3 regions of the Mesorhizobium loti R88b genome follow, and region 3 is predicted to be linked to each of the others. Evidence: predicted binding sites of a transcription regulator. Region 3 holds the regulator's gene; each other region holds the start of a gene.

Region 1 (9,655 bases), 410 kb from region 3:
CTCGGCCTTCATGAAGGTTTTGGCGCGGCCGCTGATCAGCACGCGGTCATCGGCAAGTTCGCACAGCAAATGGCCGCCGCGCTGCGAGCACTGGAATGCCGAAAGCCTGGTCTTGCCCAGTTTCTCCGACCAGTACGGCACCAGTGTCGCATGGATCGAGCCGGTCACCGGATCCTCGGGAATGCCCGCTGCCGGAGCGAAGTAGCGCGACACAAAATCGTGGCTGCCGCCGCACGCGGTGACAACGACTCCGAGCGGGTCGAAGGCCGCGATCTTGAACAGGTCCGGAGCGAAGGATCGCACGGCCGCTTCATCGGCAAGCTCGACGAACAGGTTCTCGAAGTTGCGAAAGCACGCGACCGGCCGGGCCGACACGCTGTCCTGAAGCGTGCGCGTCAATTCGGCATCGAGCGGCTGCGGCGGGAAGCATGGCAGGTCAAGCCGATAGGCGCCGTCATGTCGCGAAACCCTGATCTCGCCGACCCGCGTCGCGAAGGCCATGTCGTTCGACACGTTGTAGGCTTCGGCAAGCACGTGAGCGGTGGCAAGCGTCGCGTGGCCGCAGAAATCGGCCTCATGCACCGGCGTGAACCAGCGCAGGTCCCAACCGGTGCCGTTCGGTCGTGCAAAGGCGGTTTCGGCCAAATTGTTCTCGTTGGCAACCGCCTGCATGACCTCGTCCGGCAGCCAGTCCTCCAGGATGAGGACGGCCGCCGGGTTGCCCTGAAAAATCCGATCGGCAAAAGCGTCGGCCTGATACATGGTCAGTGTCGGCATAATCCTTCTCCGGACCGGCCGTCGAAACATCCAGGCGGCAGGCGCGCATTAGAAGCTGATTTCCGGCCGGGTCACCATCAGCCAGAGGATCGCAAGCACCGCGCCAAAGGCTGGAAAACCGCAAGCAAACCAGATGCGAAACAGGCGCTTCTCCTCAGCGGGCAGCGGCGCGTTTTCGAGAGCCGCTTGCCGCGCCAGGTTTCGTATCCGAATTTGAATCCAGACCACCGGCAGCCAGAACAGGCCGGTCACGACATAGAGCAGCAAGGACAGTACGATCCAGCCCTCGGAGAGCGGCCAACCCACTGCCCGCGCCAAAAGCACGCCAGTGATCGGCTGGACGATGACGGCCGTTGCCGTGAAGATCGTGTCGGCGATGACGACCGTGCCGGCGACATGGGCAACGAGCTCGGCGCGGCCAGTGCGTTGCGCCATCAGCATGAAGAAGGCGATGCCGGCGCCGGTGCCGAACAGAACCATGGCGCCGATGACATGCGCCCAGCGCAGGAGGTCGGCCCCGAGGCTCATCGCTCGTCCAGGATCGCCAAGGCCACGAGAGCAAGGCAAAGTGCGGGAACAGCCTTGACCATTGCCCCCAGCGGATCGAGCCACAGGTCGGGCGCAAGCACGGTCGCCGTGCCGAGATAGGCCAAGGTGATGGCAAGCATGCCCAGCAGCGCGAGGCGCGCGAGGGACCGTACGATAATGGCGGCTCCGACAATGATGTCGGCGAGACTTCCGGCAATGACCGCACCGAGCGCCAGGGCCGGCGACAGGCCATGTGAGACCAGAATATCCGCCGCCGCACCTTGTCTGATAAACCCGACGATGCCGGAAACCAGCCAGAACAACGACAGGATGCCGAACACAGCCGGTTTCAGCAGCCAAAGGCGGGCGAACCAGCGTTCCTGGACATGGGCGGGCATGGCAGCCAGCGTTGCTTCCAGCGGCTGCAGTTTGTGATCGGAAATCTCGCTCCAGGATTTGGCGTTACCGGTGACGCCGCGCGCCAGCGCGGCAAGGGCTGCGCTGCGCAGAGGCGATCGCCAGCCAAGCAAGCCAAGGCCATCGGCAATGGCGCCCGCAAGCAAACCGAGCATGGACGGCATCGGCACGACGCGGGCCTGCGGCAGGCCAAGCCAGGCGCGGAAAGCAATCAGGACATCGCCGAGCGAGCGGGCATCGGCTTCGACGAGATCGACTGTAGTGCGGGGCGGCAGGGATCCGGCGACCGCGCGTGACACGGTTTCTGCAACGTCAGTGACCGCCACGGTCTGGATCGGCTGGCGTGCCATGACGGCGGGGATAAAGCCGGGGAATGCCGCAAGCGCGCGCAGAAGTGCTGTCCCGCCATAGGCAGCAGGCGCGATCACCAGGCCCGGCCGCAGGATCGTCCACTCCAGCGAAGAGCTGGCGACTGCCTTGTCGCCTTGCGCCTTGGTGCTGAAAAAGACATTTGTCGACGCGGGATCGGCGCCGATGGCGGAGATCTGCACCAAACGGCCGACCCCGGCCTGTTCGCAGGCTGAGACCAGAGCCACGACCGAGTCCCGGTGGATGGCGTCGAGGCGGTCGCGCGGGCCGTCCTGCAGGGCGCCCGCCGCATTGACGACCGCATCCATGCCCGCGACCATTGGCAGCCAGTCCTCAGCGGCAAGCAGTTGCGCCATGTCGGCCGCGATCCAGCCTACCGCCGGCCAGCGCCGCTTGGCATCACTGACATCACGGCCGAGCCCAGTCACCTGATGGCCGTCGCGAACCAGGCGGCCGACGACGGCTTCGCCGATCAGCCCATAGCCGCCAAGGACGAGCACCTTCTTGCCAGGACTATCGGGCATTCCGTGGCTTTCAGGCTGCCTCCAGCGCCGCCTTGACCGCGGCGATCGCATCATTGGCCTTCGAGGCATCCGGGCCGCCGGCCTGCGCCATGTCGGGCCTTCCGCCGCCGCCCTGCCCACCCAGGGCGGCCGAGGCCACACGCACCAGATCGACCGCGCTGAAGCGGCCGACGAGATCATCGGTCACGGCGACGACGACGCTTGCCTTGTTGTCTTCGCCGGCGCCGACGAAGACGACGACGCCGGAGCCGAGCGAGGTCTTGCCGGCATCGGCCAGCGGCTTCAGATCCTTCGGCGAGACGCCCGATACTGCCTTGCCGAGGAAACCGACACCGGCGACGATCTCATTCTCGGCCGGGGCGCCGGCAGCGGCACCGCCGCCAAGCGCAAGCTTCTTGCGCGCTTCGGTCAATTCCTTCTCGAGCTTCTTGCGCTCCTCAAGCAGCGTCTCGACACGCGCCGGTACGTCGGCGGGCGAGATCTTCAGCACGGCTGCCGTCGCCTTCAGACGCCTGTCCTGCTCATCGAGATATCTTCGTGCGGCTTCGCCGGTCAGCGCCTCGATGCGGCGCACGCCGGCGGCGACCGCGCTGTCGGAGACAACGCGCACCAGGCCGATATCGCCGGTCGCCCGGACATGGGTACCGCCGCAGAGTTCGACCGAATAGGGCCGGTTGGCCTTGGCGCCATGCAGCCCCGTGCCCATCGACACGACGCGCACCTCGTCGCCATACTTCTCGCCAAACAGCGCCATGGCACCCTCGGCGATGGCATCGTCGACCGACATCAAGCGCGTCGTCACCGGGCTGTTCTGCACGACGATTTCGTTGGCCATGCGCTCGACCTCTTCGAGCTCCTCGGCAGAGATCGGCTTGTTGTGCGAGATGTCGAAACGCAGGCGCTCGGGCGCTACCAGCGATCCCTTTTGCGCGACATGGGTGCCCAGCACCTCGCGCAGCGCCTCGTGGATCAGATGCGTCGCCGAATGGTTGGCACGCAGCCTCGTGCGGCGCGCGTGGTCGACTTTCAGCTCGACGGCGGCGCCCGTCTTGACCGTGCCGCTCGCCACCTTGCCGAGATGCACGAACAGCCCATCGGCCTTCTTTTGCGTGTCCGAAATCTCGATCGAGAAGCCTTCGCCCGAGATGACACCGGTGTCGCCCATCTGGCCGCCGGATTCGCCATAGAACGGCGTCTGGTTGACGACGACAGCGACCGCATCGCCCTTGCCGGCGCTGTCGACGGTCTTGCCGTCCTTGACCAGCGCCTGGACGAGGCCTTCCGCGGCTTCAGTCTCGTAGCCGAGGAACTCGGTGGCACCAGCCTTTTCGCGCACCGAGAACCAGACTGTTTCGGTTGCGGCTTCGCCGGATCCCGCCCAATGCTTGCGCGCCTCGGCCTTCTGCTGCTCCATCGCATTGGTGAAGCCGGCAAGATCGACCGAGATGTTGCGCTGACGCAGAGCGTCCTGCGTCAGGTCGAGCGGGAAACCATAGGTGTCATAGAGCCTGAAGGCCGTCTCGCCATCCAGCATGTCGCCGGCATGAAGCGTTTCCGTCGCCTCGGAGAGCAGGCCGAGGCCGCGTACCAGCGTCTTGCGGAACCTGGTCTCCTCAAGCTTCAGCGTCTCGGTGATCAACTGTTCGCCGCGCAGCAGTTCGGGATAGGCCTGGCCCATCTCGCGCACCAGCGCCGGCACCAGCTTCCACATCAGCGGCTCGCTCGCACCGAGCAACTGCGCGTGGCGCATGGCGCGGCGCATGATGCGGCGCAGCACGTAGCCGCGGCCTTCGTTCGACGGCAAGACACCGTCGGCGACCAGGAAAGAAGATGAACGCAGGTGATCCGCCATGACGCGGTAGGACGCCACGGTCTCCGCATCCGGAGCGCGCCCGAGCGCGGAGGACGCGGCATCGATCAGGTGGCGGAACAGATCGGTTTCGAAGACGCTTTCCACCCCCTGCAGGATGGACGCCATGCGCTCCAGGCCCATGCCAGTGTCGATGGACGGGCGCGGCAGGTCGACGCGCTCCTCCTTCGTCACCTGTTCATACTGCATGAACACCAGGTTCCAGAATTCGAGGAAACGGTCGCCATCCTCCTCGGGGCTGCCGGGAGGCCCACCCCAGATGTGCTCGCCACGGTCGATGAATATCTCAGAGCACGGCCCGCACGGTCCGGTGTCGCCCATCGCCCAGAAATTGTCCGAGGTCGCGATGCGGATGATGCGGTCGTCCGAGAAACCCGCGATTTTCTTCCAGAAGCCGGCAGCCTCATCGTCGGTGTGATAGACGGTGACCAGCAGCTTGTCCTTCTTCAGCCCGAATTCCTTGGTGATGAGATTCCAGGCAAGCTCGATGGCGCGCTCCTTGAAGTAGTCGCCGAAGGAGAAATTGCCGAGCATCTCGAAGAAGGTCAGGTGACGCGCGGTGTAACCGACATTGTCGAGGTCATTGTGCTTGCCGCCGGCGCGAACGCTCTTCTGGGCAGTTGTGGCGCGCGAATAGGCCCGCTTCTCCAGGCCGGTGAAGACATTCTTGAACTGGACCATGCCGGCATTGGTGAACATCAATGTCGGATCGTTGCGCGGCACAAGCGGGCTCGAGGCCACGACCTCGTGGCCCTCCTTGCGGAAATAGTCGAGAAAGGTCGACCGGATCTCGTTCACGCCACTCATGACTGCTGCCTTTTCGCGAAAACCGCCGGCACGGCCGGCGGAAACTGGTCTCTGCTTTCCAGAAATAGACTTGGCCTTTTAGCGGGCAGGCCCCAGCCTGTCCAGAAACACGGAATTGGGCCAATCCAAGAGCTTGCCAGCCATCCGCGTTACCCAAAAACGAAAACCGCCGGCTCAAAGGCCGGCGGTTTGGAACGCGATACTACGGAACTCAGTTACTTAAGCGTCAGATGATAGGCTGGATTTATGGCTGAACTCTGGCCATTGCCTTACATCGCGCCGGATTCTTCCTCGAAGCCATCGTCGCTTTCACCGCGCTCGGGGCCGCCATTTTCGAGGAATTTCTCGGCGATCAGACCGGCATTCTGCCTGAGCGCCAGTTCGATTTCGCGTGCCGTATCGGGATTGTCGCGCAAGAACAGCTTTGCATTCTCGCGGCCTTGGCCGAGGCGCTGCGAATTGTAGGAGAACCAGGCGCCCGACTTCTCGACCACCCCGGCCTTGACGCCGAGATCGACCAGTTCGCCGGTCTTTGACACACCTTCGCCATACATGATGTCGAATTCGACCACCTTGAAGGGCGGCGCCAGCTTGTTCTTGACCACCTTGACGCGGGTCTGATTGCCGACGACCTCGTCGCGGTCCTTGACCGAGCCGATGCGGCGGATGTCGAGGCGAACCGAAGCGTAGAACTTCAGCGCATTGCCGCCCGTCGTGGTTTCGGGCGAACCGAACATGACGCCGATCTTCATGCGAATCTGGTTGATGAAGATGACCATGGTGTTGGAGCGCGAGATCGAGGCGGTCAGCTTGCGCAGCGCCTGGCTCATCAAACGCGCCTGAAGACCAGGCAACGAATCGCCCATCTCGCCCTCGATTTCGGCGCGCGGCGTCAGTGCCGCGACCGAATCGACCACCAGCACGTCGATGGCGCCGGAGCGCACCAGAGTGTCGCAGATTTCCAGCGCCTGTTCGCCGGTGTCGGGCTGCGAGATCAGCAGGTTTTCAAGGTCGACGCCCAGCTTGCGGGCATAGACCGGGTCGAGCGCGTGTTCGGCATCGACGAAGGCGCAGATGCCGCCCTTCTTCTGGGCCTCAGCCACGGTGTGCAGGGCCAGCGTCGTCTTGCCCGAGCTTTCCGGCCCATAGATTTCGACGATGCGACCGCGCGGCAGACCACCGACGCCAAGCGCGATGTCGAGGCCAAGCGAGCCGGTCGGCACCGTTTCAATCTCGACGACCTGCTCATTGGCGCCGAGCCGCATGATCGAGCCCTTGCCGAAAGCCCGCTCGATTTGCGACAGCGCCGCATCCAGAGCCTTTGATTTGTCCACTGCCTTGTCCTCTACAAGCCGCAAAGAATTCTGAGCCATGATACATCACCCCTTGGTCGTCAATGAAGGCCGGACAATCCGTAATCCCTGCCAGTTTGTACCTTTTTTGTTCTCATTTGGCAAGAGGCACCAACCAATTGAAAAACAAGTAATATCCTGATTTGTTCCTTTTTCGTACCAGGACATCGAGCAGAATGCCCCCATGCGTTGGGCCAGACGCTTCGTTGTTTCGATCCGCCGAATCGCCTCCCCTGCATGCGAAGCTCCGTCGCAGACCCTAGCGCTTGTGCGATGGGAATAACAAAGGTCATATCGCCGGCATGGTGAAATCCGCAAAAATACTGGCCGTGGGCGGCGCTCATATCGACCGGCGTGGCCAGGTGTCCGGTGCTTACGTGCCGGCTGCCTCCAATCCCGGCACGATGCGCGAGGATGTCGGCGGCGGCGTCTTCAATGCGCTGCGCAGCGTCGTGCGGCGCGGCGTCTCGGGCTCCCTGATGTCGATGCGCGGCGGCGACGCCTCGGCCGAGACGGTTTCGCGCGCCATCGCCGAGGCCGGCATTGCCGATCTGTCGGCGGTGTTCCTCGACCGCACGACGCCGAGCTACACGGCGCTGATCGACAGCGAGGGCGAACTCATCACCGGCTTTGCCGACATGGCGCTCTACGACCTGGCGTTTCCCAAACAACTCAGGCGGTCCAAGGTCCGCGAGGCGATCGCCGATGCCGATGCCATCCTGTGCGACGCCAATCTACCATCCTCGGCGCTGGAGCGGCTGGTCGCGCTTGCCGCTGGCAAGCCCGTATACGCCATTGCGATTTCGCCGGCCAAGGTGGTGCGGCTGATACCTGTGCTCGGGACGCTGGCGCTGGTCTTCATGAACTGGCGGGAAGCGATGGCGCTGGCCGGCGTCCACGCGAATGCCACGCCACGCGAGATGGTCGACGGCTTGAGGTGCAGCGGCCTGAAATGCGGCCTGGTGACGGCGGGCGGCGCGCCGGTGTTGGGCTTCGATGCATCTGGCGCCTTCTCGGTCATGCCGCCTGCCCCCAGAAAGGTTGCCGACGTCACCGGCGCCGGCGACGCACTGGCGGGAGCGACGGTCGCAGCCCTGCTGCGAGACGTACCGCTGCGCGAGGCCTTGCGCGAGGGCGTTGCGGCGGCGACGTTGGCCATCGAAAGCGCCAGCGCCGTCCCCGATTTCACCGCGGCGCGCTTCACTGAAGCGCTGGCCCTTGTGCCGGATGCCAAGGAAGTGGCATGAGACCGGCAAATTCATAGTGCGGCGGTGTTGCCGAGTGTCCCGATGGATGCGCCGCACCGCGCGTTGGAGATCCAGATGACGCCAGAAACCGCCCGCCCCTTCATCGACATCCACGCACCCGTGGCGCAGGCCCTGGCCGCCGGGCGGCCCGTGGTGGCGCTGGAAAGCACCATCATCACCCATGGCATGCCCTACCCCGACAATGGCGCGATGGCGGCCAATGTCGAAAAGATCATCGGCGATGGCGGTGCCGTGCCGGCCACGATCGCCGTGGTTGGCGGGCGCATCAAGATCGGTCTCTCCGACGGCGAACGCGAATCGCTCGCCATGACCGGTGACGCGATGAAGCTTTCGCGCGCCGATCTCGGCTTTGCCGTCGCGCAAGGCCGCACCGGCGGCACCACGGTCGCCGCCACGATGATCGCGGCGCATATGGTCGGCATAAAAGTGTTCGCCACCGGTGGCATTGGCGGCGTGCATAAGGGCGCCGAAAAGAGCTTTGACATCTCCGCCGACCTCGATGAACTGGCGCGCACGCCGGTCATCGTCGTCTCGGCCGGCGCCAAGGCCATTCTTGATATCGAAAAAACGCTGGAGGTGCTGGAAACCCGCGGCGTGCCGGTGATCGGCCATGGCTGCGAGACGATGCCGGCCTTCTGGTCGCGGCAGTCGCCGTTCCGCGCACCGCTAACCCTGTACACGCCGGAAGACATCTCGCATTTCTACCAGGTTCGGGCTGCGCTGGGGCTCGGCGGCGGCGTGCTGGTTGCCAATCCGGTGCCGGAAAACCACGAAATCCCGGCCGAAGAGATGGCAGGCTATATCGAGGCTGCGCAGAAGGCCGCCGAGGCGCTCAATGTGACCGGCAAGGCCGTGACGCCGTTTCTGCTGGGAAAAATCCTGGAATTGACCGGCGGTCGGAGCCTCAAGACCAACATTGCGCTGGTGGAGAACAATGCGCGGCTGGCGGCGGAGATCGCCAAGGCGCTGTAGGTCAATTCCCTGCCCTTCGCCCCGCCTCATACGCCCGGCGCGCCCATACCGTCATTTCATCTGGATCATCAAACGCGTCATCGGGAATGCTCCAGTAGGGCATGGCGACCAGCTTGCCGTGACGCGTGCCGGTATAGGTCCATTGCCGGCAGCCGGCGGCTTCGAAGTCGGGTATGCTTTGCTCGTCGGCCTTGAGCAGCAATTCGCCGCGCAGCACGATGGCGACGATGACGCCGTCGAAATAGATGCCCTTGCCGCCGAACAGTCTGCGGATCGAGACCGGGCCGAGGCCGGCGAACAGTTCGGCGATGCGTTCATTGTCCATGCCGCGATCATGTCACCGCACCCAGGACTTGTCATCGCCGCAACCAAAGCCATGCTGACGGGTTGAGAGAAAAACATCGGAGTTTCCCAACATGCCGCTTCTGCTCAAGGGGTCCTGCCGCTGCAACGCCGTGCGTTTCGAGGTGGAAAGCCACACGCCGGTGCCGTTCATGCTGTGCTACTGCTCGATCTGCCGCAAGCAGCAGGGCGGCGGCGGTTTCGCCATCAATCTTGGCGCCGACTACGAAACGCTGAACATCAGGGGCAAGCGCAGCCTCGGCGTCTTTCGCGCCGAGATCGAGGACGACGAGCATCCGCATTGCGAGGTCTCGACCGGCGAGCGGAATTTCTGCCGCAAATGCGGCTCGGCGCTCTGGCTTTACGACCCGACCTGGCCGGAGCTGGTGCATCCCTTCGCCTCGGCGATCGACAGCGACCTGCCGAAAC
Region 2 (9,655 bases), 1.3 Mb from region 3:
CTCCGCAAGTCCCTCCGGGTCGGGTGGGGCGCCGGACCGGGAGGGCACCGTCTGCAGGCCGGGGCAGGCCGGACGGGATTTCTTGCCATGGCAGGTCAAACCGCCACGGCGAATTGCATTTTCAGAGCAGCATCAGCTGTTCCTGGTCTTTTCCAGCGGCGACGAACTGGTCGGTACGCAGCGTGCGCCGCTCGGCATTGAGGCCGAGCCGCTTGGCGGTGATCTCGAAGCGCCGGCCGATCTGCCAGGCGTAAGGACCGGCGCCCTTCATGCGCTTGCCCCATTCCGAATCGTAGTCCTTGCCGTCGCGCATCGAACGGATCAGCGACATCACGTGACGGTAGCGATCGGGATAGTGGCGCAGCAGCCAGTCCTTGAAGATCGGGCTGACCTCCAGCGGCAGGCGCAGAACGACATAGCCCGCTTCGCGCGCGCCGGCGGCGCGTGCCGAATCGAGGATTCGTTCCATCTCCTGGTCGGTGAGGCCTGGGATGATCGGCGCCACCATGACCGAAGCCGGAATGCCGGCATCCGAAAGCTGCCGGATCGCCTCCAGCCGCTTGGTTGGCGTCGACGCGCGTGGTTCCATGGTGCGCGCCAGCATGCGGTCCATTGTCGTCACCGACAGCGCCACCTTGGCCAGCCCCCGTTCGGCCATGCGCGACAGGATGTCGATGTCGCGCGTCACCAGCGCGGATTTGGTGACGATGCCGACCGGATGGCCACGCGCTTCCAGCACTTCGAGGATCTCGCGCATGATCCGGTACTGCTTCTCGATCGGCTGGTAGGGATCGGTGTTGGTGCCGATGGCGATGGTGCGCGGCTGGTAGCCGTCCTTCGACAGTTCCTTGTCAAGCAGCCGCGCCGCATCCGGTTTGGCGAACAGCTTGGATTCAAAATCCAGGCCCGGCGACAGGCCCATGAACGAATGCGTCGGCCGGGCAAAGCAATAGACGCAGCCATGCTCGCAACCGCGATAGGGGTTGATCGACCGGTCGAAGGAGATGTCTGGCGATTCATTGCGGGTGATGATGGTGCGCGGCTTTTCCACCTGCACCTCGGTCTTGAACGGCGGCAGTTCCTCCAGAGAATTCCAGCCGTCATCGAAGACATGTCGGCTGACCGGCTCGAACCGCCCCGACGGATTGATGCCCGCCGACCGGCCGCGATTGCGATCCGGACGGACACGCACGCCACTCTGCTCAATCATCGCATTGGCCATATCGGCGCGTCCTGCTCCGAAAGCTGCAATGTCTGCGCGCACGATCTGTTCCATCTTTGCCCGCTCCCAGGGACTTTCCATGTTCTGTCGAATCGCTCTGTTCATGAAATTATTCCTATTTTACCGATGAGAACAAAGCAAGAACTTTTTATGTTGCGCTGCAAAAACTGGCGCTGCGCGCGGCTTTCCGCTATTCGGCTAAACATGCTCAGTGTTCTCATCGAAACACGCAACGACGAAGAGGGTCTCGCCCGCACGCTCGGCTCGCTGATTGGTGGCGCGGTCGAGGGCGTGGTGCGCGAGGTCGTCATCTGTGACACCGGCTCCACCGACCAGACGCACCGTGTCGCCGAGCATGCCGGCTGCCACTATGTGGCGAGCGGCGGCATCGCCGCCGGCATCAGGCAGGCCAAGGGTGACTGGCTGTTGCTGCTGGAGCCGGGCGCGCGGCTTGTGGAAGGCTGGATCGAAGCGGTGGCCTCTCACACGGCCAGGCAAACCATGGCGGCGCGATTCTCTCGCGCACGCGGCAGCCGCACGTCATTCCTGGCGAGGGTCTTTTCGGGAAACCGCGCGCTCGCCGATGGCCTGGTGATCAGCAAGCGCCAGGCTGCGTCCCTGTCGAAAAGTGCCGGCAGCGCCGAGGCTTTGGCGCGCGGCCTGGCGACGAAGAAGCTCGATGCCGAGATCTGGGTGGCGCCACCGAAGCAGCAGCGCCGCGCTCCGAAATGATTTTTTGCAGCTGCTCTATCCATTGTGCATTGCACAAAATCTGACGTGAGGTTAGCCTTCACTCGAAGCGGGTGAATTGGGTTGGGTCATGCGAGTGCGAGCACCGATGCGGCATCGGGTGTCACGCTCATGGACGAGGACCAAATGAACCTTTCATTCCCCGACAAATCCGGCACGGCCAGCCTCGAGGCCATTGCGCGCAATGGCAGCCTGCTGCGGCGCATCGCCGTGCGCATTCCGACCTATCTGACGGACCTGCGCGAAAACCCGGCCTGGCTGCCGATGTTTATGCTGGCGCGCACCATGCCGGGGCGCCGGATGCACTGGCTGGGTGCAAAGCGCGCCAGACCTGCCGACAATGCGGGCGATACGATGTTCGCCGGTGTCGAGAGGGCAACGGTGGTCGATGCGCTGCGCGCCGACGGCCTGTTTTCAGGCCTGGTCCTGCCGACGGAAATTCATCGCGAGATCGCGGATTTCGCGGGGCGTACGCCTTGCTTCGGCAATTTCGACCGCCGTTTGGAATTCATGCCGGGTGAACATGCGCAAGCCGAGAAACGCTTGGGCCGCTCGCTGCTCAGCGGCCACTATTTCGAGCGCATCCTCGACTGCCCGGCGGCACTCGCCATACAGCGCGATCCGCTGCTTCTCGACATTGCCGCGCACTATCTCGGCGCCCAGGCGAAACTGATCACCACGCGCGTCTGGTGGAGCTTTCCGACCGGCGAGGCCTCGGACGCCGACAAGAACCTTGCCTCGCTGGGCAAATATCATTTCGACCTCGACGACTGGCGCATGCTGAAATTCTTCTTCTACCTCAAGCCCGTCGACACCGGCACCGGTCCGCATGTCTATGTCAGGGGTAGCCATAACAGGCGCGTCATAAAGCATCAGCTGACCCTGTTGGTCGGCCATTCCGCCCAGGAGGTGCTGGACGTCTATGGCGAGCAGAGCCCGGTGACGCTGACCGGCGAAGCCGGCCTCGGCTTCGTCGAGGACCCGTTCGGCTTCCACATGGGCACCGTGCCGGCGCGCACGCCGCGGCTGATGATGGAAGTCGGCTTCGGCGTTTCGCGCCCCTCGCGCCGCCGCTTTCACGGCGAACCGGTCCTCCGTTGAGGGCTATTTGCCCCGCCGCAGATGCTCGTCCAGGCGCGGCATGATCTCGACGAAGTTGCACGGCATGTGGCGGTAATCGAGCTGCGCCTTGAGGATGCCGTCCCAGGCGTCCTTGCAGGCGCCGGGCGAACCCGGCAGCACGAAGACGAAGGTGGCGTTGACGACGCCACCGGTCGCCCGGCTCTGGATCGTCGAGGTGCCGATCTTGTCGTAGGAGATGCGGTGGAACACTTCCGAAAAGCCGTCCATGCGCTTTTCGAAGATCGGCTCCAGCGCCTCCGGCGTCACGTCGCGGCCGGTAAAGCCGGTGCCGCCGGTGGTGATGACGACGTCGATGTTTTTGTCCCGCGACCACGCTAGCACCGTGTCGCGGATTTTGTCGCGGTCGTCGGTGACGATATCGCGGGCGGCCAGGATGTGGCCGGCTTCGGTGATGCGGTCGGCCAGCGTCTGGCCGGATTTGTCGTCGGCGAGGCTGCGTGTGTCCGATACCGTCAGCACCGCGATGCGCACGGGGACGAAGGACCGGCTTTCGTCTATCTTGGCCATCTCACTCGGCCTCTGATGTCATGCTGCGCGTCGCCGCGACGAACCAGTCGGGCTGGCGGTTGCGAATCTCGGCGGCCGCGCGCTTGGCGACATTGCCGGTCTCGAACAGGCCGAAGCATGTCGCGCCCGATCCCGACATGCGTGAGAACCCCGATCCAGCCTTATCAAGCCACGAAAGCGCCCTGCCTATGGCGGGCTGCATCGCAAGGGCCGCCGGCTCGAGATCGTTGCGGGTGATCTCCAGCCAGTTGCGCAGGCTGTGAAAATCGATGCTGCGCGGCAGCGGCGGCAAGGGTTCATTGTCGCGACGGGAAAGTGCCGCGAAGACATCGGCCGTCGGGACCGGTGTGCCCGGGTTGACCAGCACCAGTCCCAGTGCCGAAAAGTCAGGGACCATCGACAGTTCGTCACCAATGCCGCGCGCCACCAGCGGCTTCGCCGCCAGGCACATCGGCACATCGGCGCCAAGCGAGAGGCCGACCCGCGCCAGCTCGGCTCCATCGATTTCCAGATCCCATGTTTCTACCAGCCCGCGCAGCACGGCCGCCGCGTCGCTCGACCCGCCGCCGACTCCGGAGGCAACCGGCAGGTTCTTTTCGAGCTTTATAGAGACCGGAGGGGTTCTTTCGGCCCCGGCCGCTCGTCGCAGCGCATCGCGCGCCTTTAGCACCAGATTGTTGGCGTCCAGGGGAACCGCCGGCGCGTAGCGCCCCGACACGGTGAAATCGTCGCTGCCGGCTAGCGCGATCTCGACCCGGTCGCCAAAGCGCGTGAACACCGCCAGGCTTTCGATCAGGTGATAGCCGTCAGGACGTCTGCCGGTGACGTGCAGCGCCAGATTGATCTTGGCAGGCGCAGGCCAAGTACGCGAACCGATCTCGGTGTCCACGGCGTCAGTCGTATCGGGGATGATAGTTAGTCCTTGGCCAGCCGGTATTCGCCGGTCTTCGGATCCTTGACCAGCGTTCCCATCGCGCCGTTGGCCGCCTGCTTTTCGGTGCGCCGCACCTTGGCCGTCACGCGTTCGGCTTCGCGCACGAACGTGCGGTAGCCGAAATAGGCGGCGACGCCAACGACGGTGAAGAAAATGATCTGCGGCATGCCAAAACTCCTCCCACGCTGGGCCGGCAAAGGCGGCCGGTCGGGACGATTAAGCACTCATGGTAGACGGTTTCGTCGGCTTTTCAAAGCCCGAAGCGCGACCACAATGCGCGCTCTTCCGCCGCATCGATGACACCGCCTACGGCAGCCGCGGCGATATCGGGCGCCGAAAAATGCGAGCCGAACAGGCCGAAGCGGCTGAGGAAACCGCGCGGCGCCGAGACCAGCCTGAGCTGGGTCTTTGCCCCGAACCGGGTCTTCAGCACGGTGCGCATGTCACCGAGCGCATCGACGAGGCCGAGCTCCAGGCCTCTCTTGCCAGTCCAGAACAGGCCGGTGAACAGGTCCGGATCGTCCTTCAGCTTCGTGCCGCGCCGCTCCTTGACCAGATCGATGAAGGTTTCGTGGACCTCGAGCTGCAACGCCTTCAGCCGCTCGACGTCTTCCTTCTTCTCGGGCTTGAACGGATCGAGCACCGCCTTGTTCTGACCGGCGGTATGTACGCGACGCTCGACGCCGATCTTCTTCATCATTTCCGGGAAACCGAACGAGGCCGAGACCACGCCGATCGAGCCGACGATGGAGGAGGGATCAGCAAAAATCTCGTCGCCGGCGACCGCGATCATGTAACCGCCGGAGGCCGCGACATCCTCGACGAAGACCAGCACCCTCTTGTTTTTTTCAACCGCCAGGTCGCGGATGCGCTTGAAGATCAGCCGCGACTGCACCGGCGAGCCGCCGGGCGAATTGATCGAGACGGCGACCGCCGGCGCGTCGAAGGAAAAGGCCTTTTCGATGAGGCCGGCGGTGGAAGCCAGCGACAGGTTCTGCCGGAACTGGCCGCCCGACATGATGGTGCCATGCAGCCGGATGACCGGAATGGTGACGACGGTGGAGCGCCAGGATTTCGGCAGCAAGCGGTTGAAAAGACGTTTCACGAGGGCGCGGTCTCCGGTCGGTGGGTTGCAGGCATGTAGGGATTTCCCGGCCAACAGCAATGCGGCCGGCCAGAATAGCTCAATCTCCAAACAGTGAGGCGAGACCGTTGGTGATCATTTCGCTGCGCTCATCGGGTCTGTTGCCCGATTGCGCGTGAAGCATCAGCGGCGGTCGGATGGCAAGTTTTCCGCGCGCGCCGAGTGCTGCCCGCACAATAATGCGGATCGCCGCCGCGTCGGGGCGAGGGTGGACGGCGAGCATCTCGGCATCGCCGAACCGGCCTGACATCGCGTCGAGAATGGCGCTTAGCTGTTCGGGCCGTGCGATGACGGCCAGTCCGCCGCGCGGCCTGGTCACGGCCGCCGCGCTGCGGATCCAGCTCTCGAACAGCCCGTCCTCCATGACATGCGCTTCCTTTCGCAGGCGGTCTGGCGTGGCGCGGTCGCGGGCGGCATTGAAAGGCGGATTCATGATGACGAAGTCGAAATCATTGTCGGCGAGGCCGGCCGTAGCGCGCGCCTGGCCGGATAGTGTGACATCGGCGACAAGCACGCACGCGCGATTACTGAGATGGGCATTGCCGGGATGGGCAAGGGTAGCCGCCGCGAAGGCCGCCATTTCCGGTGCGCGTTCGACAAGCACTGCCTGGGCAGCCGAGCAGCGCGACAGCACAGCGAGGCCGGCAGCACCGGCGCCAGCGCCAAAATCGGCGAGGCGCCTACCAAACGAGGATGGCACGGACGCCGCCAGCATCATCGCATCCATGCCGGCGCGATGACCGCCATGCTTGGGCTGCACGAGCCAGAACCGGCCACGATGGAAGGCATCGACCGTGTGGGCCGGCGTATCGGGAATAAGGGCGGCGCTCGTTTCAGCCATTACTTCTGGCGGATTTCGTTCTCGATGCCGGCGTCTTTCAGAATGCGCCGCGCCGCATCGGCGTGGTCGGCGTCGACCATGACGCGCTTCTGCAGAAGACCGATCGACCCTTCCAGAATGCTCATATTCTGATCGGCGACAAAGCAGGCGATGCCAGCGTCGCGCATCAGCGATTCGACAAAGGAGATGATCACGGCATCGTTGGTGCGGACAAGTTCTATCATCGGACGAAACTTTCAGTTTGCGGCGCCGATGTAAACGGGCACGCCGATTTCCATGGCAGAACAGGCTCTGTTTGGGCGCCCGTTGACACGCTGTCACCGCCGCCGCGCCAATTCGCCACTTGCCGTGGCCATATCCGCCGCCCTAGAGTCCAGGCAAGGGACTAAGGGTGCCGTCGCACGCGTTATACCAAGACGGGAGTGATTGTCGTGGGTGTCGTTCTCAACATCGAAAACGGGAAGCGGGAACCCGCCTCCATCAAGGATCTGATCGATCTGACGTCAGCCGACATGGGGCGCGTCAACGAACTCATCCTGTCCAAGGCCGGTTCCGACGTCCAGATGATCCCGGAAGTCGCCAACCACCTTATCTCGTCCGGCGGCAAGCGGCTGCGGCCGATGCTGACGCTCGCCGCCGCGCAGATGTTCGGCTATGCCGGCGAAGGCCACGTCAAGCTCGCCACCTCGGTCGAGTTCATGCACACGGCGACGCTTCTTCACGATGACGTGGTCGACGAGAGCGGCATGCGCCGCGGCAAGAAAACCGCCCGCATGATCTGGGGCAACCAGGCCAGCGTCCTGGTCGGCGACTTCCTGCTCGGCCAGGCCTTCCGCATGATGGTCGATGTCGGCTCGCTCGAAGCGCTCGACATCCTGTCGAGCGCCGCCTCGATCATCGCCGAAGGCGAGGTCATGCAGCTTGCCGCCGCGAAGAACCTCGAAACCACCGAGGACGAGCATTTCGCCGTCATCAAGGCCAAGACGGCGGCGCTGTTTTCAGCTGCCGCCGAAGTTGGCCCTGTCATCGCCCAGGCAACCCGCAATGATCGTGCCGCACTTCGCTCCTACGGCATGAATCTCGGCCTTGCCTTCCAGCTCATCGACGATGCGCTGGACTATGGCGGCACCAGCAAGGATCTGGGCAAGAATGTCGGCGACGATTTCCGCGAGGGCAAGGTGACCTTGCCGGTCATCCTCGCCTACCGGCGCGGCACCAAGGCCGAGCGCACCTTCTGGAAGCGCGCCATCGAGGACAATGTCGTCGACGACGCGGGCCTGGAAAAGGCGATCGGCCTGATGACCCGCCACGGCGCCATTGCCGACACGATCGGGCGCGCCCGCCATTTCGGCGAGATCGCCCGCGACGCGCTGGCGCCGTTGGAAGCGACGCCGCAGAAATCGGCGCTGATCGACGTCATCGATTTCTGCATCAGCCGGGTGAACTGAGAAGGCCGGCCTTTTCGCGGGCTTCCTCTGGATTGCGCCGGAGGCAGCAAACTTGCGAATACCGGTCTCGCCGTCTCGACAAGCTGCCCTGCCGCAAATTATCTATAAAACATGGCAAAGGGCACGGACGACACCATCGCGGTGCGCATCAGCAAGGCGCTGGCGGATCGCATCATTTCGGGCGCGATCGAACCTGGGGCCCGGCTTCGGCAGGACCATATCGCCGAGGAATTCCACACCAGCCATGTTCCGGTGCGCGAGGCGTTCCGCCGCCTTGAGGCGCAAGGGCTGGCTGTCAGCGAGCCGCGCCGCGGCGTGCGTGTCGCGGCTTTTGATCTCGGCGAAGTCAAGGAAGTCGCCGAAATGCGGGCCGCACTCGAAGTGCTGGCGCTGCGTCATGCTGCGCCGCACCTGACTTCAGCCATTCTCCACCAGGCCGAAGAGGCGACAAAGGCCGGTGACAAATCCCGCGATGTCCGGTCGTGGGAAGAAGCCAATCGCGCCTTTCACCGCTTGATCCTGGCGCCATGCGCGATGCCGCGCCTGCTTGCCACCATCGATGACCTGCACGCCGCCAGCGCCCGCTTCCTGTTCGCGGCATGGCGCTCGGACTGGGAGACGCGCACGGACCAGGACCACCGCGCGATATTAGCGGCCTTGCGGCAGGGAAACACAGATTCGGCCGCTGTAACACTGGGGCAGCACGTCCAGTGGATTGGCCGCAAGCCGGTCAAGACGGCCTCCGGTACGACGCGCGAAGCCTTTGCCATCGTCGGCTAGGCAGTCCAGGAAAACCGTGAAACGGTTTTCCGTCCGGAAACTACGCAAAACAAAAAGCACTGAGCAGTCTTTGCACAGCGAGGCTTGCTATCTCCCGGGAAATGTGGATTCGATAATAGATCGAAAGCAGAAATTATCTATAATTTTAGATCGATCGAAGGATCCCCATGACAGACATAGCATTTACGTCCCGCAAGCCCTCCTTCAGCCCGCTCCGGCTCCAGGATCGTTCGCTCGCCTGGCAGGCCGGCGCCGTCGTGCTCGGCACGCTGTTCCTGGCGCTGGCGTCCTACATCGAAGTGCCGATGGTGCCGGTCCCTGTCACCATGCAGACCTTCGCCGTAACGCTCATCGGTGCGCTCTATGGCTGGCGACTTGGCGCGGTCACCATCGCTGCCTGGCTGGTCGAGGGCGCGGTCGGCTTTCCGGTTCTGTCTGGAGGAGCAGCGGGTGCATCCTATTTCGTCGGACCGACCGGTGGTTATCTCTTTTCTTTCCCGGTTGTCGGCGCGCAGGTCGGCTGGCTGGCCGAACGCGGCTGGAACGGCAACAGGGTGGTGCTTGCCTTCGTTGCCATGCTGCTCGGCAACCTTGCCTGCCTTGTTCTCGGCACGGCCTGGCTTGCGGTCATGATTGGAGCCGATCAGGCCATCACCTTCGGCTTCCTGCCGTTCATCGTCGGCGGCTTGCTCAAGTCGGCGCTCGGCGCCGCGACACTGATGGCGCTCCGCGGCGGCAAGGCGAAGTCGGCCAATCCGTGACGATCAGGCTGCGCGCCCATCACCTCCTTTGCCTGCTCACCTATGTGGGCAAGGGATACAGCCCCGCCTTCACCGCCAATTATGACGCGATCGCGGAGCGCATGAGCCGGGGCGAGGACATCCTC
Region 3 (9,655 bases):
ACGGGCTGATCGTGCGGGCACCGTTTGCCCCTGCATCCGCGACCGGAGACCCTTGCAAGGTCCTGATGTTGCGCTAAAGTAGCGCAATACAACCAACTGATAGAATTACGGAAAATGATCTCTTCTATTCCGAGATCAAGGTCCGCGTCATCGCATGTGCCGGATCGGCAAGCCCGTCCACAATGTCATAATGATGCCGGTCGGGTTCGACGATCGCACTGGTGGTGGCGCCAAGGCCGGTCCAAATGTTGGCCAGCAACGCATTCTGGCGCAGGAACTCCGAGCGCTCACCGCCTCCGGCCCAACAGGTGATGCGGGCACCCGTCAGGGGCCGCAGCAGCGCCGGGCTTTCCGTAAGGGCTTCGGCCTCATCGATTGCCAGCGCCGCGTTATGCCCGATGAACATAAGTGGACGCAGGTCATGCAGGCCTGAAATCGAGACGACGTGGCGTATGCGCCTTGCCACATCGGCCGCCAGAGGCGTGGTCGTGGTGACCATCCGACTGGCTAGATGTCCGCCAGCTGAATGTCCTGTCAGCATCAGCGGTCCCCCGACCATCGCCGCCGCCATGTCGATCGCCGTGCCGATTTCGCGGACAATGCCGGCGATGCGTATGTCCGGGCACAGCGTGTAGGACGGCATCGCCACTGCAAAGCCGTTGCCGACCGCGCCCTTGGCGAGGTGCGACCAGTCGCTCTTGTCGGACTCCAGCCAATAACCGCCATGGATAAACACGACGAGCCCCTTGGGCGCGGCCTCGGGCAGGAAAAGATCGAACCGATTGCGCGGCCGGTCGCCATAGGCGATGTCGATGCGCGCCCGGCCCTGCGCCGACAATGCGTCACGGAAGGCTTGCGCCGGCTCCGCCCAGGCGGCCGGCCAACGGTTGCTGCCGGCGATATTCGCACCATTGGCGTAGGCATTGTTCCAATCGGCAATGCGATGTCCAGGCATCGGCACCCTCCCCAAAGCGCATCCGTTTCAGCGCCGGCAATGGCCGTCACCATGCCATGCATCAACGCCCTAGGCAAAAACATTTTAGGCTTGAAACAAATTTCGACTGGTGCGATCCTGCCTGACGAACAGCCGACAATGGGAGGTCAGCTGTGCTGTCCAAAACCTGCGGATGGTCACCTTTTGCTGGTGGCGTCTTCGAACAGGCGTAACCGACTGCACGAAGCCTCTCGCGAAAGATGGGAACTTCAGATTCACCGCCTCGGACAGATGCTTCGCGCACTGGCCAGGCAGCAGATGGGATGGCGGCGACATGCTTGGGCCTTCAGCGCATATCGACACGTTCACGCGCGATAATCTGCCGCCGCCGGATCAATGGCCTGATATCCTGCTCGGCGGCTTCGACTATCCCGAACGCCTCAACGCGGGTGTCGAATTGACGGACAGGCTGGTCGAAAAGGGTCTCGGCGATCACACCGCGCTGATCGGCAATGGCCGCCGCCGCACCTACAAGGAATTGTCCGACTGGACGAACAGGCTGGCCCATGCGCTGGTCGAGAATTACGGCGTCAAGCCGGGCAACCGGGTGCTGATCCGCTCCGCCAACAACCCCGCAATGGTCGCCTGCTGGCTGGCCGCCACCAAGGTCGGCGCCGTCGTCGTCAACACCATGCCGATGCTTCGCGCCGGCGAACTCACCAAGATCGTCGACAAGGCGGAGATCACCATTGCGCTTTGCGACACCAGGCTGATGGACGAGATGACCGCCTGTGCCAAGGACAGCGCGTTTCTCAAGCAGGTCATCGGCTTCGACGGCACCGCCAACCATGATGCCGAACTCGATCGCGCCGCCCTCGACAAACCGGTCACCTTCACCGCCGTCAACACCGGCCGCGACGATGTCGCACTGCTCGGCTTCACCTCAGGCACGACAGGCGTGCCGAAGGCGACGATGCATTTCCACCGCGATCTCCTGATCATCGCCGACGCCTATGCCCGCGAGATCCTGCAGGTGACGCCGGACGACATCTTTGTCGGCTCACCGCCGCTCGCCTTCACCTTCGGCCTTGGCGGACTCGCCATCTTTCCCCTGCGCTTCGGTGCCGCGGCGACGTTGCTGGAGCAGGCGACGCCGCCCAACATGATCCACATCATCGAGACCTACAAAGCGACCATCTCCTTCACCGCGCCGACCGCCTACCGTGCCATGCTGAAGGCCATGGATGAAGGTGCCGACCTGTCATCGCTGCGCGTTGCCGTTTCGGCGGGCGAAACATTGCCTGGTCCTGTCTTTGAAGAGTGGACTGAGAAGACCGGCAAGCCGATCCTCGACGGCATCGGCGCCACCGAAATGCTGCACATCTTCATCTCCAACCGCTTTGACGACATGAAGCCTGCTTCCACGGGCAAGCCGGTCGGCGGCTACGAGGCGCGCATCGTCGACGATGCGATGCGCGAGGTGCCGCGTGGCGAGACAGGACGGCTGGCGGTGCGCGGCCCGACCGGCTGCCGCTACATGGCCGACGACAGGCAGAAGGAGTATGTGCGCGACGGTTGGAACCTCACCGGCGACACGTTTACCCAGGACGAAGACGGTTTCTTCCATTTCGCCGCACGGTCCGACGACATGATTGTCAGCGCCGGCTACAATATCGCCGGGCCCGAGGTCGAGGCAGCGCTGCTGTCGCACCCGGATGTCGCCGAATGCGCGGTCATCGGCGCCAGCGATGCCGAGCGCGGCGAGATCGTCGAGGCGCATGTCGTGCTGGTGCAAGGTGTTCCGCCCGACGCGCTGACCATCAAGCGCCTGCAGGACCACGTCAAGGCAACGATCGCGCCCTACAAATATCCGCGCTCGGTGAAATTCATCACCGCCCTGCCCAAGACCCAGACCGGCAAGATCCAGCGCTTCCGGCTGCGCACGGAGAAAATCAATTGAGCGAGCCCTACGATCCGGCCTCCGAAGGCGCGCAGATGTCGTTCAAGGAACGCATGTCCTACAGCGACTATCTGCACCTGGAAAAAGTGCTGGAGGCACAGACGCCGCTGTCGTCGGCGCATGACGAGATGCTGTTCATCATCCAGCACCAGACGTCCGAACTCTGGATGAAGCTCGCGCTGCACGAGATCGGCGCCGCGATCCGCTCCATCCGCGCCGACCGCCTCGAGCCGAGCTTCAAGATGCTGTCGCGCGTCGCGCGCATTTTCGAGCAGCTGAACAACGCCTGGGACGTGCTGCGCACCATGACGCCAAGCGAATACACCGAATTCCGCGACGCGCTCGGCCAATCCTCGGGCTTCCAGTCCTGGCAGTATCGCGCCATCGAATTCATGGCCGGCAACCGCAACCTCGCCATGCTCGGCCCGCACAAGCACCGGCCGGACCTTAACGGTAAGCTGGAAGCGATCCTTGCCGAGCCGTCACTCTACGACGAAGCCTTGCTGCTATTGGCGCGCAACGGATTCGATATCGGCGCCGACGCAAGGCGAACGGACTGGCGCGAAACCCGGACCGAGAATGAAGAGGTCCTGGTCGCCTGGCAGACCGTCTACCGCGATCCGCAGCGCTACTGGATGTTTTATGAGCTGGCCGAGAAGCTGGTCGATTTCGAGGACTATTTCCGTCGCTGGCGCTTCAACCACGTCACCACGGTCGAACGCATCATCGGCCTGAAGCGCGGCACGGGCGGCACATCAGGCGCGTCGTACCTCAAGAAAATGCTCGAGGTCGTGCTTTTTCCGGAACTGTGGACGGTCCGCACCCGGCTCTGACATCATCGATTGAGACCATTCGCACTGGGCCGACGTCTTCGTGGCAGGAGCCCGTCGCGAACAACCGAGGACTGACTGACCATGAGGGGAATTCCTGATCTCGCTGCAATCGAAGCAATGGATGCCGCGGATCCGTTGCGAGCGATGCGCGATCGTTTCATTCTGCCGGATGGGGTGATCTATCTCGACGGCAATTCACTTGGCGCGGCGTCCCACGCCGTCTTCGGCGAACTGCAGAAAGCAGCAACCCAGGAATGGGCCCAGGATCTCATCCGAGCCTGGAATACAGCCGGATGGTTCGAGATGCCGCTGGAACTCGGTGATCAACTTGGACGCTTGATCGGAGCAGCGCCAGGCCAGACCGTGGTCTGCGACACCACATCGATCAACATCTACAAGGTGCTGCATGCGGCGCTGAACATGCGGCCAAGCCGGCCGGTTATCGTCGCCGAGGGCGACAGTTTTCCCACCGACCTGTACATCGCCGAAGGGGTCGCCTCGACCCGAGAGGGCATCGTGTTGCGGCTCGCTGGCGTCGACGCGCCGACCATCGAAGAGCTGATCGACGAAAGCGTAGCTGTGGTGCTGGTCAATCACGTCAACTACAAATCGGGTGAATTGCGCGACATGGCGGCGCTGACGCGCAAGGCTCATGCGGCCGGAGCGCTGATCATCTGGGATTTATGCCACACCGCAGGCGCTCTACCCGTCGAGCTCGACCATGCGAATGCCGATTTCGCAATCGGCTGCACGTATAAATATCTCAACGGCGGTCCGGGCGCACCGGCCTTCATCTACGCCGCGCAACGTCATCACGGCGACATCAGCCAACCGCTCAGCGGGTGGTGGGGGCATGCCCGCCCCTTTGCGTTTGAACGCGGTTACGTCGCAGGTACCGGCATTCGCCGCTTTCTCTGCGGCACGCAGCCCGTCCTGTCGATGCGGGCGCTCAAGGGCGCGCTCGCCATCTGGGACGACGTCGACATGGCTGCGTTGCGAAAGAAGAGCGTTGCACTGACCGAACTGTTCATCCAACTCGTCGAAGCAAAGTGCGGTGCCTATGGTCTCACGCTGGAAACCATCCGCGACCCGACCAAGCGCGGCAGTCAGGTGTCGTTCCTCCACGATCACGGCTATCAGGTCATGCGTGCCTTGATCGAGCGCGGTGTGATCGGTGACTTCCGCGCGCCGTCCACCATCCGTTTCGGATTTACGCCGCTCTACGTCGCCTACAAGGATGTGTGGCTAGCGGTTGAGGTCCTACAAGAGATTTTGCACACCGGTGCCTGGAAGGCCCCGCGTTTCGCCGTCAAGGAGTCCGTCACCTGAAGCGGTGATCTCAACGATCGGTTGTCACCGGCCGTATAGCGAGCAGCGAATTTCCAATTCACAAATGGGTAGGCTCTCGGTCGAGGCGCTAGTGGTCGCGGACAAGCCGGAGGTTGGCATTTTGGCTTCGTTTCGTTCACGGCAAACGAGCGTCCTCAAAACTGGAAATGCGTGGCATGGAACTCCGTGGCCGACTGATGCCAAGCCAAGCCGCCGGATAGGCCACAAGCCATTAACCAAAGCGATTTCAATGGTCGCCAATATGCGGCGACAGGGCTGACGGGTCAGTCGTTGCCGCAGCCGTCTGCCAAATAATTTCGGCCTCCTTAACAAATTCACTAAACTTTAAACGGTTGCAGAACACAACTGGAACAGATAGTGTTTGTTCTGGGTTTGTTTTTCGATTCTGGTTCAGACCTTTTGTTCTAGCCTTGGGGGCTGCCATGCTGACGCGCAAGCAACATGAACTTTTGATGTTCATCCATGAACGGCTGAAGGAAAGCGGTATCCCGCCGTCCTTCGACGAGATGAAGGAAGCGCTCGATCTCGCCTCCAAGTCAGGCATCCATCGTCTGATCACGGCACTGGAGGAACGCGGTTTTATCAGGCGGCTGCCCAACCGGGCACGCGCGCTGGAGGTGCTGCGGCTGCCGGATTCAATCGCGCCGGGTCTCAACGCGGCCAAGAAGTTCTCGCCAAGCGTCATCCAGGGCAGTCTTGGTCAGGGTGGCCTTGGCCGCCAACTCAAGCCTGCAACGCCATCGCGCCTGCCCGCTGCCGGCAATGACGACGACGTGGTTTCGGCGGTGTCGATCCCTGTGATGGGGCGTATCGCCGCCGGTGTGCCCATCGATGCCATCCAGCATCAGACGCATTCCATTTCGGTGCCGCCGGATATGATCATGGGTGGCGAACATTATGCGCTGGAGGTCAAGGGCGACTCGATGATCGAGGCCGGCATCTTCGACGGTGACACCGTCATCATCCGCAATGCCGATACCGCCCAGCCTGGCGAGATCATCGTGGCGCTGGTGGATGAGGAGGAAGCGACGCTGAAGCGGTTCCGCCGCAAGGGCGCCTCGATTGCGCTTGAAGCCGCCAATCCGGCCTATGAAACGCGTATCTTCGGCCCCGACAGGGTCAAGGTGCAAGGCAAGCTGGTCGGGCTGATCCGGCGTTATTGAGCAGGAACGGCAGCCGGCTTTTCAGGTTTCTTGTAAGGTGGCAGGCCCCTCGCCTCACGCGAGAATTTGCGTTGCGCGTGCCAGGGTCGGTACGGGCTGTCCACGGCGAAGCTGACGGTTGCCGGCGTGATCGCCGATTGGCGATTGAAAAAGACGGCCGCGCTGCCTTTGCGGGCAAGCTGCCGCTTGGTGATGACGAGAACCAGCGGGTTGTGACAGGCATCATAGCCCGTCGCGTCATTGACGACGATCAGGTCGGCGAACCCGCAGGCCTTCCAGCTGTCCTTGCGGTCTTCGACATAAGCAATAATCGCACCGGACGTGTGCTTGGCCAGACAGACGCCGTCAGTGCAATAGAACGGCGCTCCTGGCGGCAGTTCCGTGGCATCCGCGATCTCGAATTGCCCGTCACCTCTGGTGAAGGTTTCCGGGACGACGATGGCTTCGGATCGCAACGCACGTTTCCAATTGTCGACCATGAATTCGTTTGGACGCGCGCGGCTGACAGCGAGTTCGCCGCCTCCGATCGGCATTGCAACCAGCCTGGCGTCCTCCGAGATCAACACATCCGGTGTTCGCGTGTCCGGGATGGTCAGCACACTGGCAAGCACGAAGGGAACCGCGGCAAGCCGAAGCCATGTCGTCGCCGTGGTCGCGATAACCAGGGCAATCGTCACCAGCAAGACGGACTGTTGAGAAATCAGGCCTACTCCATCGACTGGAGAGCGATCCGATATCCACGCCGAGATGGCGATCATTGCGGTCAGGCCCTTGCCCATCAAATAAAGGGCTGGCCAATCCAGTCCAAACGGCATCAACAGCGCGCTGGCTACAGCCAGAAACATCACGACTGATACAATCGGCATGATCGCCAAATTGGCGACCAGGCTGAGCGGCGACACGCGCTGGAAATGCCAGATAGCAAACAGCGCCGTGGCACTTCCGGCTATGATCGAGGTCATGGCCAGGCCGCCTGTCGCCAGCAGAAATTTCCGCGCCAGGAAGCCGGGCAAGGATCGCTTTGGCGGCGGCGGTCTGGATTTTCCCGCACGGTGATCCGCCCAGCCGGCATAGGCGCCGACAAGCGCAGCCGTTGCTGCAAAGGACATCTGAAAACTCGGGCCGACCACCTCATGCGGCGATACCACAATGACGGCGATCGCCGAGATCGCCAGATTGCGCATGGTCAGCGCCGCCCGATCAAACAGCACTGCAATCAGCATCACCGCCAGCATGATGAAGCTACGCTCGGCAGCAACGACGACGCCCGAAATGATGAGATAGGCAGCGATCGAGACCAGCGCAGCTGCGGCCGCGTATTTTTTCACCGGCCGGCGCGCGGAAAAGTCTGGAAACAGCGCGAAGGCACCGCGCAACAGACCCATGATTGTGCCGGCGACCAGCGCCATGTGCAGACCCGAAATGGAGATGATGTGATAAATGCCGGTGCGCCGCATCGCTTCGTTGATTTCATCGGGAATGCCGGCACGTACGCCGACGATCAGCGCCGCCGCGATCTCACCTTCGGCGCCGCTGACAGTGCCCCTGATATGGTCTGCGATGGCTTCGCGCGAATTTTCTATCCCTGAGGAAAGACGGGCCGAGATCGGCATGTCATCGTCGCTGGCCGACACAACTTTTGGATTGCCGAGAAAGAAGCCGCTGCCGCCGATGCCGGCGAAATAGCTGTCGAAGGAGAAGTCGTAGCTTTCCGGCCGCACCGGACCGGTCGGCGGCAACAGTTTGGCATAGCCGGTAATGAGTGAGCCGGCGGTCATCTCCGACGGTATCTTGCGCGCCGAAAGCCGTACCCTTTCCGGCACGTAGCGCAGTTTCGGCCGGGCGGTCGCTGTCACGTCGATGGTCAGTCGGATGCGGCCAGTTTCCATTTGCTCGAGCGAGACCACACGCCCGGTCAGTTGGGTCGAGATTTCCGAACCCAGCATCTGCGTTCCGACCCGCCATGTCTCGACCTTGCCTGCGAGCAAACCCAGAGCGCACAGCAGCGCCGCCATGAAGCACAGATGGGTTTTCGGCCAGGAACGCGAGACAAGCGCACATATCCCCGTCAGCACGACGACCGCGATGAGTTTTGGGAAATCAGGCTCCGCGGCCAGCGAGAAATAGCCGATCGCCCCAATCGCCAGGCAGACCGGCACCAGCAGGAAGGCGATGCCCCGGTCAAGCTCCAGCTCCGCCGCCTTGGCCACGCTATGGCGCAGGCGCGGCAATGAAACCTGACCAAGTCGCCGACGGGCCCGCACGATCCTGCCGTGGGCGGGCGAAACTGGCGCTGGAACATCCGCTTGCAAGGGTTGAATGCCAGTGCCTGGAATGACAGGTGATGGCGGCGGCGACGCCGGCAAAGGCATCGCAAACAGGGATCGTTCGCTGACGCCAACATTGGCGTCCTCGCCCTGATCCAAGCCCCGGCCTCGTCCAGCCATCGGGTCTGCCCCTTGCACCCCTGACGCCCTATGCTACATGAACGCGCAAAGCGCGAAAGTCCGCGCACCCACGCCCCGTTTCAGATGGTTTCCGAGAGTTCCATGTCCGACAAGGTCGTCACCCGTTTTGCCCCCTCGCCCACCGGCTATCTGCATATCGGTGGCGCACGCACGGCGCTGTTCAACTGGCTTTACGCAAAGCACACTAACGGCACGATGGTGCTGCGCATCGAGGATACCGACCGCGAACGCTCCAGCGATGCGGCAACCCAGGCCATTCTGGATGGGCTGACCTGGCTTGGGCTTTCCTGGGATGGCGAGGCCATATCGCAGTTCGAGCGCGCACCGCGCCACCGCGAGGTCGCCGAGGAATTGGTGCGCCTGGGCAAGGCCTATTACAGTTACGAGACGCCTGCCGAGCTCGAGGCAATGCGCGAGGCGGCGCGGGCCAAGGGCCTGCCGCCGCGCTATAATGGCCAGTGGCGCGATCGCGGCCCATCCGAGGCCCCGCCCGGCGTCAAGGGTGCCATTCGCATCAAGGCGCCGACCGAGGGCGAGACGGTCGTGCACGACCGCGTCCAGGGCGAGGTGCGCTTCCCCAACAAGGATCTCGACGATTTCATCATCCTGCGTTCGGACGGCAATCCGACCTACATGCATGCCGTGGTCGTCGACGATCACGACATGGGTGTCACGCACATCATCCGCGGCGACGACCACCTGACCAATGCCGCCCGCCAGACCGTGATCTACACGGCCATGGGCTGGGACGTGCCGTCCATGTCGCACATCCCGCTGATCCATGGTGCCGATGGTGCCAAGCTGTCGAAGCGGCATGGCGCGCTTGGCGTCGAGGCCTATCGCGCCATGGGCTACCTGCCGGAGGCGCTGCTCAACTACCTGGCGCGCCTGGGCTGGAGCCATGGCGACGACGAGATCATGTCGATCAAGGACATGATCTCCTGGTT

What was found. The regulator LexA, encoded in region 3, represses DNA repair genes until DNA is damaged. The targets are predictions, from matches to a motif close to TGTTCNNNNTGTGTTCNG.
Region 1: a site for LexA is predicted at 6,723-6,740, ahead of recA (recombinase RecA). Genes of this name have one in related genera too.
Region 2: a site for LexA is predicted at 1,351-1,368, ahead of EB235_RS27925 (PA0069 family radical SAM protein). Genes of this name have one in related genera too.

What each region holds. Positions count from the first base shown of each region.
Region 1 covers NZ_CP033367.1:4,839,704-4,849,358, forward strand. The annotation lists gene EB235_RS23715 (PhzF family phenazine biosynthesis protein) at 1-777, opposite strand, end outside; gene EB235_RS23720 (DUF2269 family protein) at 826-1,305, opposite strand; gene EB235_RS23725 (SDR family oxidoreductase) at 1,302-2,615, opposite strand; gene alaS (alanine--tRNA ligase) at 2,626-5,292, opposite strand; gene recA (recombinase RecA) at 5,562-6,665, opposite strand; gene EB235_RS23740 (carbohydrate kinase family protein) at 6,947-7,891, shown strand; gene EB235_RS23745 (pseudouridine-5'-phosphate glycosidase) at 7,967-8,884, shown strand; gene EB235_RS23750 (TfoX/Sxy family protein) at 8,886-9,209, opposite strand; gene EB235_RS23755 (GFA family protein) at 9,301-9,655, shown strand, end outside.
Region 2 covers NZ_CP033367.1:5,679,029-5,688,683, reverse strand. The annotation lists gene EB235_RS27925 (PA0069 family radical SAM protein) at 122-1,276, opposite strand; gene EB235_RS27920 (glycosyltransferase) at 1,427-1,954, shown strand; gene EB235_RS27915 (hypothetical protein) at 2,099-3,073, shown strand; gene moaB (molybdenum cofactor biosynthesis protein B) at 3,077-3,622, opposite strand; gene EB235_RS27905 (4-(cytidine 5'-diphospho)-2-C-methyl-D-erythritol kinase) at 3,624-4,511, opposite strand; gene EB235_RS27900 (membrane protein) at 4,538-4,723, opposite strand; gene EB235_RS27895 (S49 family peptidase) at 4,807-5,661, opposite strand; gene EB235_RS27890 (tRNA1(Val) (adenine(37)-N6)-methyltransferase) at 5,741-6,541, opposite strand; gene EB235_RS27885 (DUF2007 domain-containing protein) at 6,541-6,765, opposite strand; gene EB235_RS27880 (polyprenyl synthetase family protein) at 6,973-7,989, shown strand; gene EB235_RS27875 (GntR family transcriptional regulator) at 8,101-8,769, shown strand; gene EB235_RS27870 (biotin transporter BioY) at 8,937-9,530, shown strand; gene EB235_RS27865 (DUF1284 domain-containing protein) at 9,527-9,655, shown strand, end outside.
Region 3 covers NZ_CP033367.1:4,427,417-4,437,071, reverse strand. The annotation lists gene EB235_RS21590 (molybdopterin molybdotransferase MoeA) at 1-77, shown strand, start outside; gene EB235_RS21585 (alpha/beta hydrolase) at 125-955, opposite strand; gene EB235_RS21580 (AMP-binding protein) at 1,269-2,894, shown strand; gene kynA (tryptophan 2,3-dioxygenase) at 2,891-3,727, shown strand; gene kynU (kynureninase) at 3,809-5,056, shown strand; gene EB235_RS21565 (hypothetical protein) at 5,304-5,501, opposite strand; gene lexA (transcriptional repressor LexA) at 5,500-6,240, shown strand; gene EB235_RS21555 (ComEC/Rec2 family competence protein) at 6,234-8,687, opposite strand; gene gltX (glutamate--tRNA ligase) at 8,790-9,655, shown strand, end outside.